4 regions of the Streptomyces sp. BYX5S genome follow, and region 1 is predicted to be linked to each of the others. Evidence: riboswitches for the same ligand, from Rfam matches in the RefSeq annotation. Region 1 holds a riboswitch; each other region holds the start of a gene.
What was found. Region 1 has a riboswitch for cyclic di-AMP ahead of ACYBSK_RS02940 (transglycosylase family protein). Riboswitches for the same ligand answer to the same signal wherever they lie in the genome.
Positions count from the first base shown of each region.

Region 2: linked by a shared signal. The riboswitch ahead of ACYBSK_RS24285 (M23 family metallopeptidase) and the one ahead of ACYBSK_RS02940 (transglycosylase family protein) in region 1 are both predicted to bind cyclic di-AMP.
Region 3: linked by a shared signal. The riboswitch ahead of ACYBSK_RS28240 (M23 family metallopeptidase) and the one ahead of ACYBSK_RS02940 (transglycosylase family protein) in region 1 are both predicted to bind cyclic di-AMP.
Region 4: linked by a shared signal. The riboswitch ahead of ACYBSK_RS36130 (M23 family metallopeptidase) and the one ahead of ACYBSK_RS02940 (transglycosylase family protein) in region 1 are both predicted to bind cyclic di-AMP.

Region 1 is NZ_CM138829.1:649,397-651,588, reverse strand. It holds gene eno (phosphopyruvate hydratase) at 1-176, opposite strand, end outside; gene ACYBSK_RS02940 (transglycosylase family protein) at 462-1,175, opposite strand; cyclic di-AMP (ydaO/yuaA leader) riboswitch at 1,180-1,336, opposite strand; gene ACYBSK_RS02935 (transglycosylase family protein) at 1,517-2,192, opposite strand, start outside.
Region 2 is NZ_CM138829.1:5,326,804-5,328,995, forward strand. It holds gene ACYBSK_RS24285 (M23 family metallopeptidase) at 1-787, opposite strand, end outside; cyclic di-AMP (ydaO/yuaA leader) riboswitch at 793-958, opposite strand; gene ACYBSK_RS24290 (tyrosine-protein phosphatase) at 1,345-2,142, shown strand; gene ACYBSK_RS24295 (DUF6126 family protein) at 2,162-2,192, opposite strand, start outside.
Region 3 is NZ_CM138829.1:6,259,168-6,261,359, reverse strand. It holds gene ACYBSK_RS28245 (M16 family metallopeptidase) at 1-1,045, shown strand, start outside; cyclic di-AMP (ydaO/yuaA leader) riboswitch at 1,284-1,446, shown strand; gene ACYBSK_RS28240 (M23 family metallopeptidase) at 1,460-2,192, shown strand, end outside.
Region 4 is NZ_CM138829.1:7,999,441-8,001,632, forward strand. It holds gene ACYBSK_RS36125 (aldo/keto reductase) at 1-58, opposite strand, end outside; gene ACYBSK_RS36130 (M23 family metallopeptidase) at 120-1,166, opposite strand; cyclic di-AMP (ydaO/yuaA leader) riboswitch at 1,178-1,313, opposite strand; gene ACYBSK_RS36135 (PP2C family protein-serine/threonine phosphatase) at 1,578-2,192, opposite strand, start outside.

The DNA.
Region 1 (2,192 bases):
TAACGGTTCGGGTCACCGTCACGGAGTTCGATGGCCTCGAAGGCACCGGTGGAGGCACCCGACGGGACGGCGGCACGGCCGGTGCTCCCGTCGTCGAGGCCGACCTCGACCTCGACCGTGGGGTTGCCTCGGGAGTCCAGGATTTCCCGGGCTACGACGACGTCGATGGACGGCACGAGCATCTCCTTCTGGGATGTGACGCAGGCTATGCGGGCGGCTGCTTGGATACGTGGTCCCGCACCCCTGAGCGTAACCGGCCCGCGGGCATCGGCCAGCCGGACGACCGCCTCGTGGACAACGCCGAGAGCGAAATGTTCCTTAACGAAACAAAAACAGCGACCTCCGTCCCGGCTGTGCCGGGACGAAGGTCGCCGAAGTGAGCGGCCCGTGGGGACGGGGTGCGGCGGGACTCGGCGTCCGCCGATGCCGAGTCCGTGCCTGACGCGTTACTGGCTCAGCTATTAGCTGAGGTGCAGCTGCTGACCCGGGTAGATCAGGTTGGCGTCCTTGACGATGTCCTTGTTCTTCTCGAACAGCTTCTGCCAGGTCGTGTCGTGCGCCTCGGCGATCTTGCTGAGGGTGTCGCCGGACTCGACCTTGTACTCGCCGTCGCCCTTCTCGACCTTGTTGCCGGTCGGGGTGGTGACGGTGTCCTGCTTCGGGGCCTCCTGCTTCGGGGCCTCCTGCTGCTTCGGCTGCTCACGCTGCTCGGAGCGGTCGGCACGCTGCTGCGTGTCCTGCTGCTGGGTGCTCTGGGTGTCCTGCTGCTGCGAGGACGACTCGGCCGAGGCACCGTCGTACGAGGCGGAGGACAGGCCCGAGCCGCAGTTCGGCCAGGCGCCCGCGCCCTGGGAGGCGAGGACCTTCTCGCCGACGGCTATCTGCTGGGCCTTGGAGGCCTGGTCGGCGGTGGAGGCGTACTGGTCGCCGCCGTAGGCGGACCAGGTGGACGCCGAGAACTGCAGGCCGCCGTAGAAGCCGTTGCCCGTGTTGATCGACCAGTTGCCACCGGACTCGCACTGCGCGACCTGGTCCCACTCGGACGAGGTGGCGGCCGAGGCGGACGTCGCGCCCATCAGCGGGACGGCGACGGCGGCAGCGGCGACGCCGCCGAGCGTGGCGACACGGACAGCCTTGGACGGGCGACGGTGCTTGTTCTTGGTGGAAAACAGCATGGAGATATCCCCTCACCGACGCCTGCGAGGTGAGCTGTCGGGTTCGGACCAGTGAGTGTCCGGCGTCGCACCTTGTGCGCTGCTTCACCCCAAGCCCGTCCGGTCTCCCGGAAGGGCGGCTTACCTGGGTCCCCCGCTCCTGCCCACGGCGCTTACGCGTCGACTGTTCCCGTACGGACGTTGGCAGGATTCGGCGTGACATCCGTCGGGGCCCGCTGAAGCGAGCGGTCACGACCGTAAGCAACGGATCCGCCCGATTTCAAAGTCGATCAGGGGCTTTGAGACCCATGTCTCACTCGCTCAACACCGGACAAAGCCCCGTCAACCCCCCTGAAATCAAACTACTTTTTGTCCGATCCGTCCCCAAGATCCAGGCTCTGACCAGGAAGGATGAGGTCTGGGTCGGAACCGACCGTGTCCTTGTTCAACTCGTACAGCCCGTCCCACCCGCCGTGGACGTCCTGAGCCTTCGCGATGTCCCAGAGGTTGTCGCCGGCGCGGACCTTGTACGTGTCGCCGTCGCGCTTGTCGTCACGGGAGGCGTGACGACCCTCACCCGTACGGGAGTCGGAGCCGTCGTCGGCGGCGCGGTCGCCGCGGTGGCGGCCCGCCGAGGCCGCGCCGGAGGCCTCGGTGGAGGGCGTCGCGGACGGTTCGGCGGACTCGGTGGACTCGGTGGACTCCGTAGCGGAGTCGTCCGGGGCGTGGGACTTGTCACGTGAGGACTCGGCGGCCCCGTCGTCCGCCGCGCCCTTGCCGGTGGCGGCGTCCGACGCCGCGTCGGCCTCATTGTCCGAGGACGCGGAGCCGCCGGAGCCCTCGGCGGACTCGGCGGACTCGGCGGACTCGGCGGCCCCGGAAGGCTCATCCGACGCCGCCGGCTCGGACGAATCGGATGAATCGGACGAATCCGAGGGCTGCGGCGAGGCGGACACACCCGGGTCGACGTCCGCCGAGTCGTCGCTCTTCGTGAGGTCGGCCGTGAGGGAGCACATCGGCCAGGCACTCGGCCCCTTG
Region 2 (2,192 bases), 4.7 Mb from region 1:
AGGCGTCCACGCCGTGCTGGCTGAGGTACGCGATCGGGTCGATGTCCGAGCCGTACTCGGCGGTCGTGCGGACCTCGAAGTGGAGGTGCGGCCCGGTGACGTTGCCCGTCGCGCCGGACTTGGCGATCTCCTGGCCGGCCGTGACCTTGGCGCCCTGGGCGACATTGATGGACGACAGGTGGGCGTACTCGGAGAAGTGGCCGTCGGCGTGCTCGATGACGACCTCGTTGCCGTACGCGCCGCCGTCACCGGCGGAGACGACGGTGCCGTCGGCGATCGCCTTCACGGAGGTGCCGGTGGGCACGGAGAAGTCGGCGCCGGTGTGGCTGCCGCTGGACCACATGGAGCCGGAGTTGCCGTAGCCGGTGCCGGAGGCGCCGTCGACGGGCGCGACGTAGTCGCCGGAGGCGGTGGTCGTGGCGCTCGTCTGCGTGGTGGTGGCCGCATCGTCCGCGGAGTCCGCGGAGTCGTTCTCGGCCGCGCCGCCGAGCTCCAGCTTCATGCCGATCTGGATGCGGTCCGCGTCGGAGCCGACGACGTCCTTGTTGTCCTCGTACAGCTTCTTCCAGCCGCCTTCGACGTCCTGCGCCTTGGCGATCTTCGAGAGCGTGTCACCGGCCTTGACGGTGTACGTCGAGGTGTCGGCGGCGCCGCCGTCCGTCGCGGCCTGGGCGCCGGAGGCGCCCATCAGCGGCAGGGCGATCGCGACGCCACCGGCGGAGGCGACGGCGGCGACGCGGGCGATGCGGCGGGAGGGCGAAAGGCGGTGCTTTCCCTTTGCGGGCATGGGGGATTTCCTCTCCGTCGCCTACGAGGTGAGCTGTCGGGTTCGGGCTGGAGATGCCCGGCCGTGCCCGGCGTACGGGACCGGCTTCACCCCTAGCCGCTTCGGGAAATTCCCTGCGCGGCGTCGTGCGTGTGGGTCCCCCGCTCCTGCCGTGACGGGTAGTCGAAAGGATTCCGGGCGGCGGCAGGACTAGGCGTTCCGACCGGATTGATTGGGGACATTAGGCGAACGGCAAAGGCGGCGACAAACGCCGAATTCGCTTCGGCGGCCCATTCCTTGGTCATCTGAGGGTTTGCTGTGTAACCCTGCGTCGCCGAATCCGCTTTACCAACGCCATACCTTGGGGAATTCGCGCCGCGGGAATCCCGGCCGATCGCCACGCAGGGTGACGAACATGACGCCGCTCACGCACACGCCCCCAAGCCCCTCCCATCCATGAACAGTTGGGACGGATGGCCCTAAATCGGACACATGGTTGCCCCTGGAACCGATGTCGTATCGTCAGGAGCGCGCCCGCCGGCGACTCAACGCCGGTGCACCGAACGGGAGGAGCCCCTGTGACGCAGCACGCACCGTCCACCGAGCCCGAGCTGACCGGAGTGCGCAACTTCCGAGACGTGGGAGGCCTTCCCACCGTGGACGGCCGTCGCGTGCGCCAGGGCGTTCTGTTCCGCAGCGGCCACCTCGCCCATGCCACGGCCGAGGACGCGGCCTTCCTCTCCTCCCTCGGCCTGCACACCGTCTTCGACTTCCGCAACGCCGCGGACCAGAAGCTGGAGGGCGCGGACGTCGAGCTGCCCGGCGTGCGCAATCTGAACCTGCCGCTCAACGACCCGGCCGACGGCGCAGAGTTCTGGGCGATGGTCCGCGACGGCGACATCGAGCAGCTGCGCGGGATCCTCTCCGGTGGCCGCGCCGCCGACCGCCTCGTCGACTCCTACCGCACGATGATCAAGGAGCGCACCGCGGAGCACAGCCGCGTGCTGCACTCCCTCGCCGAGGACAGCCTGCCCGCGCTGATGCACTGCGCGGCGGGCAAGGACCGTGCGGGCCTGTCCATCGCGGTGACGCTGATCGCGGTCGGCGTGGAGCGCGACGCCATCGAGGCGGACTACCTCAAGTCGAACGAGAAGCACCGCCGCTACAAGGTGCACCGCACCGCCACCTCCCAGGACGCCTACTCCGAGGAGGTCATGGAGCTGCTCAGCCCGCTCTTCGACGCCCGCATCGAGTACCTGAACGCGGGCCTGGAGACCATCGAGGAGGTCTGGGGCAGCACGGACCGCTACCTCGAAGAGGGCCTGCGGATCACCCCGGCCACCCGCGAGCGGCTGCGCGAGCGCCTGCTGGAGTGACGGCCGGGGCGGCCGGGGCCTACTCTCCCCCGCCCAGCGCGAACAGCATG
Region 3 (2,192 bases), 5.6 Mb from region 1:
GCCGGCCTCCCGCCTCGGCAAGGGCCTCGCCCTCTTCGCCGACGCGCTGCGCGCCCCCGCCTTCGACGACAGCGAGATCGAGCGCCTCGTACGCAACCGCCTGGACGAGATCCCGCACGAGAGCGCCAACCCCGCCCGGCGGGCCGCCAAGGAGCTCTCCAAGCAGCTCTTCCCGGCCGACGCGCGCGTGTCGCGCCCCCGCCAGGGCACCGAGGAGACCGTCTCGGCCATCGACGCCGCGTCGGTGCGCGCCTTCTACGACCGGCACGTACGCCCCGCCACCGCCACGGCCGTCGTCGTGGGCGACCTGACGGGCATCGACCTGGACACCCTCCTCGCCGACACGCTGGGCGCCTGGACCGGCGACACCGCAGAGGCGCGCCCCGTGCCGCCGGTCGTCGCCGACGACACCGGCCGCGTGATCATCGTGGACCGTCCGGGAGCCGTGCAGACGCAGCTGCTCATCGGCCGCGTCGGACCCGACAAGCACGACCGTGTGTGGGCCGCGCAGGTCCTCGGCACGTACTGCCTGGGCGGCACCCTCACGTCGCGTCTGGACCGCGTCCTGCGCGAGGAGAAGGGCTACACCTACGGGGTGCGGTCCTTCGCCCAGGTGCTGCGTTCGGCGCCCGACGGCAGCGGCGCGGCGATGCTCGCCATCAGCGGCTCGGTGGACACGCCGAACACCGGCCCCGCGCTCGACGACCTCTGGAAGGTCCTGCGCACCCTGGCGGCCGAGGGCCTCACGGACGCCGAACGGGACACCGCCGTGCAGAACCTGGTGGGTGTCGCCCCGCTGAAGTTCGAGACCGCCGCGGCCGTCGCGAGCACCCTCGCCGACCAGGTCGAGCAGCACCTGCCGGACGACTTCCAGGCGCGGCTGTACCAGCAGCTCGCCGCGACCGGCACGGTGGAGGCCACGGCCGCCGTCGTGAGCGCGTTCCCGGCGGACCGGCTGGTGACGATCCTCGTGGGCGACGCCGCGCAGATCGAGGAGCCGGTGAAGGCGCTCGGCATCGGCGAGGTCACCGTGGTCGCGGGCTGATCCGATCCGTCCCAGCACCTCGCGAGCCCCGGCGCCGACTCGGCCGCCGGGGCTCCGTGGTGTTGGTCACGATCATTCGGAATCACCACACGCTCGCAAATGTCCGAATTGGTGCAGAGGTTGCCTGTCTGCCCTGTGGCGTGCACTACAAAAGCCGGGTTCTGTTTGTTGATTCAAAGTCGGCCCGCTTAGCGTTCCCTCCGGCTGTCCGCCAGCCGCACGTCGCGCCCGCGACACCGGACAGTCATCGCCGAGTCCCCATGGTGCGAGCCAGGGGAGCCGGGGACCCACCGCAGTCCCTGGGGTGAATCGGGCGCTCTTCCCGCAGGGGGAGGGGGCCCGTAGGAGACCTTCCTGCTCCGAACCCGTCAGCTAACCCGGTAGGCGAGAAGGAAGGAAAGGACCAGCCACTTCATGGCGTTCACCCGTGCCACCGGGAAGCACCGCCGCCCCAGCCGCCTGACGCGTACCACCGCACAGGTAGCCGGCGTTGCCGCACTCACCACGACGGGTGTGGTGGGAAGCCTCGCCGCCCCCGCGCTCGCCGCCGACACCACGTTGGCCGAGCACGACGGCCTCACGCAGGCCGTCGCCATCGGCGACTCCCTCGCCGACCAGATCGACGCCCAGGCCGTCGCGCAGGAGAAGGCCGCCGCCAAGGCGAAGGCCGAGGCCGAGGCCAAGAAGAAGGCCGAGGAGGCCAAGCGCAAGGCCGAGGCCGAGGCCAAGAAGCGGGCCGCCGAGAAGGCCGAGAAGGAGCGCGAGGCCAAGGAGCGCGCCGCCCGCGAGGCCGAGCGCAAGCGCCTGAACAGCTTCGTGGCGCCGATCTCCGGTTCGTACGTCTCCACCGCCTACCAGGCCGGCAGCGGCCTGTGGTCCTCCGGCAGCCACACCGGCATCGACTTCCACGCCTCCACCGGCACCTCGGTGCACGCGGTCGGCATGGGCACCGTCGTCGAGGCCGGCTGGGGCGGGGCGTACGGCAACAACGTCGTGATCAAGATGAAGGACGGCACGTACACCCAGTACGGCCACCTGTCGTCGATCGGCGTCTCCGTCGGCCAGAGCGTCACCCCCGGCCAGCAGATAGGCCTCTCCGGCGCCACCGGCAACGTCACGGGCCCGCACCTGCACTTCGAGGCCCGCA
Region 4 (2,192 bases), 7.4 Mb from region 1:
GCGGGAAGACCTCCAGGTCGGAGCCGCCGAGCCTGCGCAGAGAGGGGGAAGAAGTCATGCCCTGTCCCAACACCCGTACGGAATGCGGTATTCCGGGAATGCGCCGTTCGGGGTGCGTCTCAGGGAGTGAGGCCCTTGTCGCGCAGCCAGGCCGCCGGGTCGACCCCGGTGGACTGCCCGTCGGGGTGGACCTCCAGGTGCAGGTGCGGCCCGGTGACGTTGCCGGTGGCGCCGACGCGTCCGATGACGTCGCCGGTCGTGACCTTCTGGCCCACGCTGACATTGAGCGAGGACTGGTGGCAGAACCAGAGTTCGGTGCCGTCGTCGAGGGTCAGCACCGTGCGGTAGCCGTACGCGCCCGCCCAGCCGGCCTCCGTGACGGTGCCGGAGTGAATGGCGCGGATCGGGGTACCAGTGGAAGCAGCGAAGTCCAGACCCGTGTGATACCCGGAGGACCACATGGAACCAGGCTGACCGAAGGTGCCGGAGAGCGTGTACGAGGCGACCGGGAGCTTGTAGCTGCGCGCCAGCTTGGCGAGGCGCTCGGCCTCGGCCTTGCGGCGGGCCTCCTCCTCGGCCTTCTTCTTCTCGGCGAGTTCCTTGGCCTTGGCGGCGTCCTGCTTGGCGGCGGCCTCCTCGGCGGCCTGCTTGGCGGCAGCCTCCTCGGCGGCCTGCTTCGCGGCGGCGTCGGCGGCGTCCTGCTGCGTCTCGGCCTGCTGCATGATGCGGGCCCGCAGCGCCTCACCGGCGCCGGTTCGGCCGTCGGCCGCGTCGGCCTGAGTGATACCGGCGCCGCTCAGCGGGGAGGCCGTGGCGCCGGAGCCGGAGTCCGAGTCGTCGGATATCAGGGAGCCCACGCCCGGCAGCGACTTGGCCTCGGGCAGCGAGTCCTTGACCGCCGACAGGTCGGGCATGGAGATCTGGACCGGCGGCTTGCCGCCCTGCGCGGTGGCGATGCCGCCCGCGCCGACGGCGGCGATCACGCCGACGCCCAGGACGGTGGAGCTGCGCGCGAATCCGCCGCGCTGACGGGCGACACGGTGCCTGCCGCGGACGGGGGAGACGGACTCCTCGGTGGGGTTCCACTCCTCCCAGGTCTCCTGCTCGGCACCGATGGTGTCCTCGGGGCCGTAGAAGAACTCTGGGGCAGGCCGGTTCGACGCCACGGGGGCGCTCTCCTTTCCTTCCTTCTCGCCTACCGGGTTAGCTGACGGGTTCGGAGCAGGAAGGTCTCCTACGGACACCAAAGATGTCCGATTCACCCCAAGTTAATGGTTCCCCGGTTCCCTTGCGGGATTGAGCGTGTGCGCACGGAGCCGTCTCTTGTGACGGCTGGGACGACCGCGCTGCGTTATCGAACGTTAATAGACAGCAGACAGTAATTCCAAGCGCTTCCCACTGATCGTTCACGACTCTGGCCAGGACTTATCCGGACAAGAATGAACAGAGTCAGGCGAGTTGACCGTCCGTCGGCACCGCCCCGACCAGGAGCACCTTTCTGACGGTGCATCAATTGTTATGCGGAGCGACGCCGTTCGGCTACGTTCCGCTACCTCGGGTAACAACGATCTTGGTCGTCAGCCGCGGCGCACGGCGAGCAGCGCCATGTCGTCCCGCGACCCGTCGCCGGTGTGCGCGCGCACCTCCGCGGCGAGGGTCGCGAGCAGCTCCTCGGGCCCGGGGAAGAGGCGGCCGGACAGCCGGGCCGCCGGATCGTAGAAGCGGCCGCTCGGATCGCGCGCCTCGGAGAGCCCGTCGGTGTAGAGCAGCAGCGTGGCCGCGGACGGGAACGCCGCCTCGACGGACCGGTCGGGCCAGCTGCCCAGCTCGCTCATGCCGAGCGGCAGCGCCGCCTGGCGCGGGGTGAGCTCCCGCACGGTGCCGTCGCCGAGGAGCAGCAGGGGCGCGGGGTGACCGCGGTTGAGGACGCGGACGAGCTCGGCGCCGTGCGGGATCTCGACGAGCACCGCGGTGGTGAAGCCCTCGAAGTCGTCGATGCCGCTGCGCCGGGTGCCCTCGCGGGCCAGCGCCCGCTCCAGGCGCTGGGCCACCGCCTCCAGGGAGCCCTCCTGCTCGGCGGCCTCCCGGAACGCGCCGATGACGACGGCGACCGCGGCGACCGCGCCCATGCCCTTGCCGCGCACGTCGCCGACGATGATCCGGATGCCGTGCGGAGTGTCCTGCACCGCGTA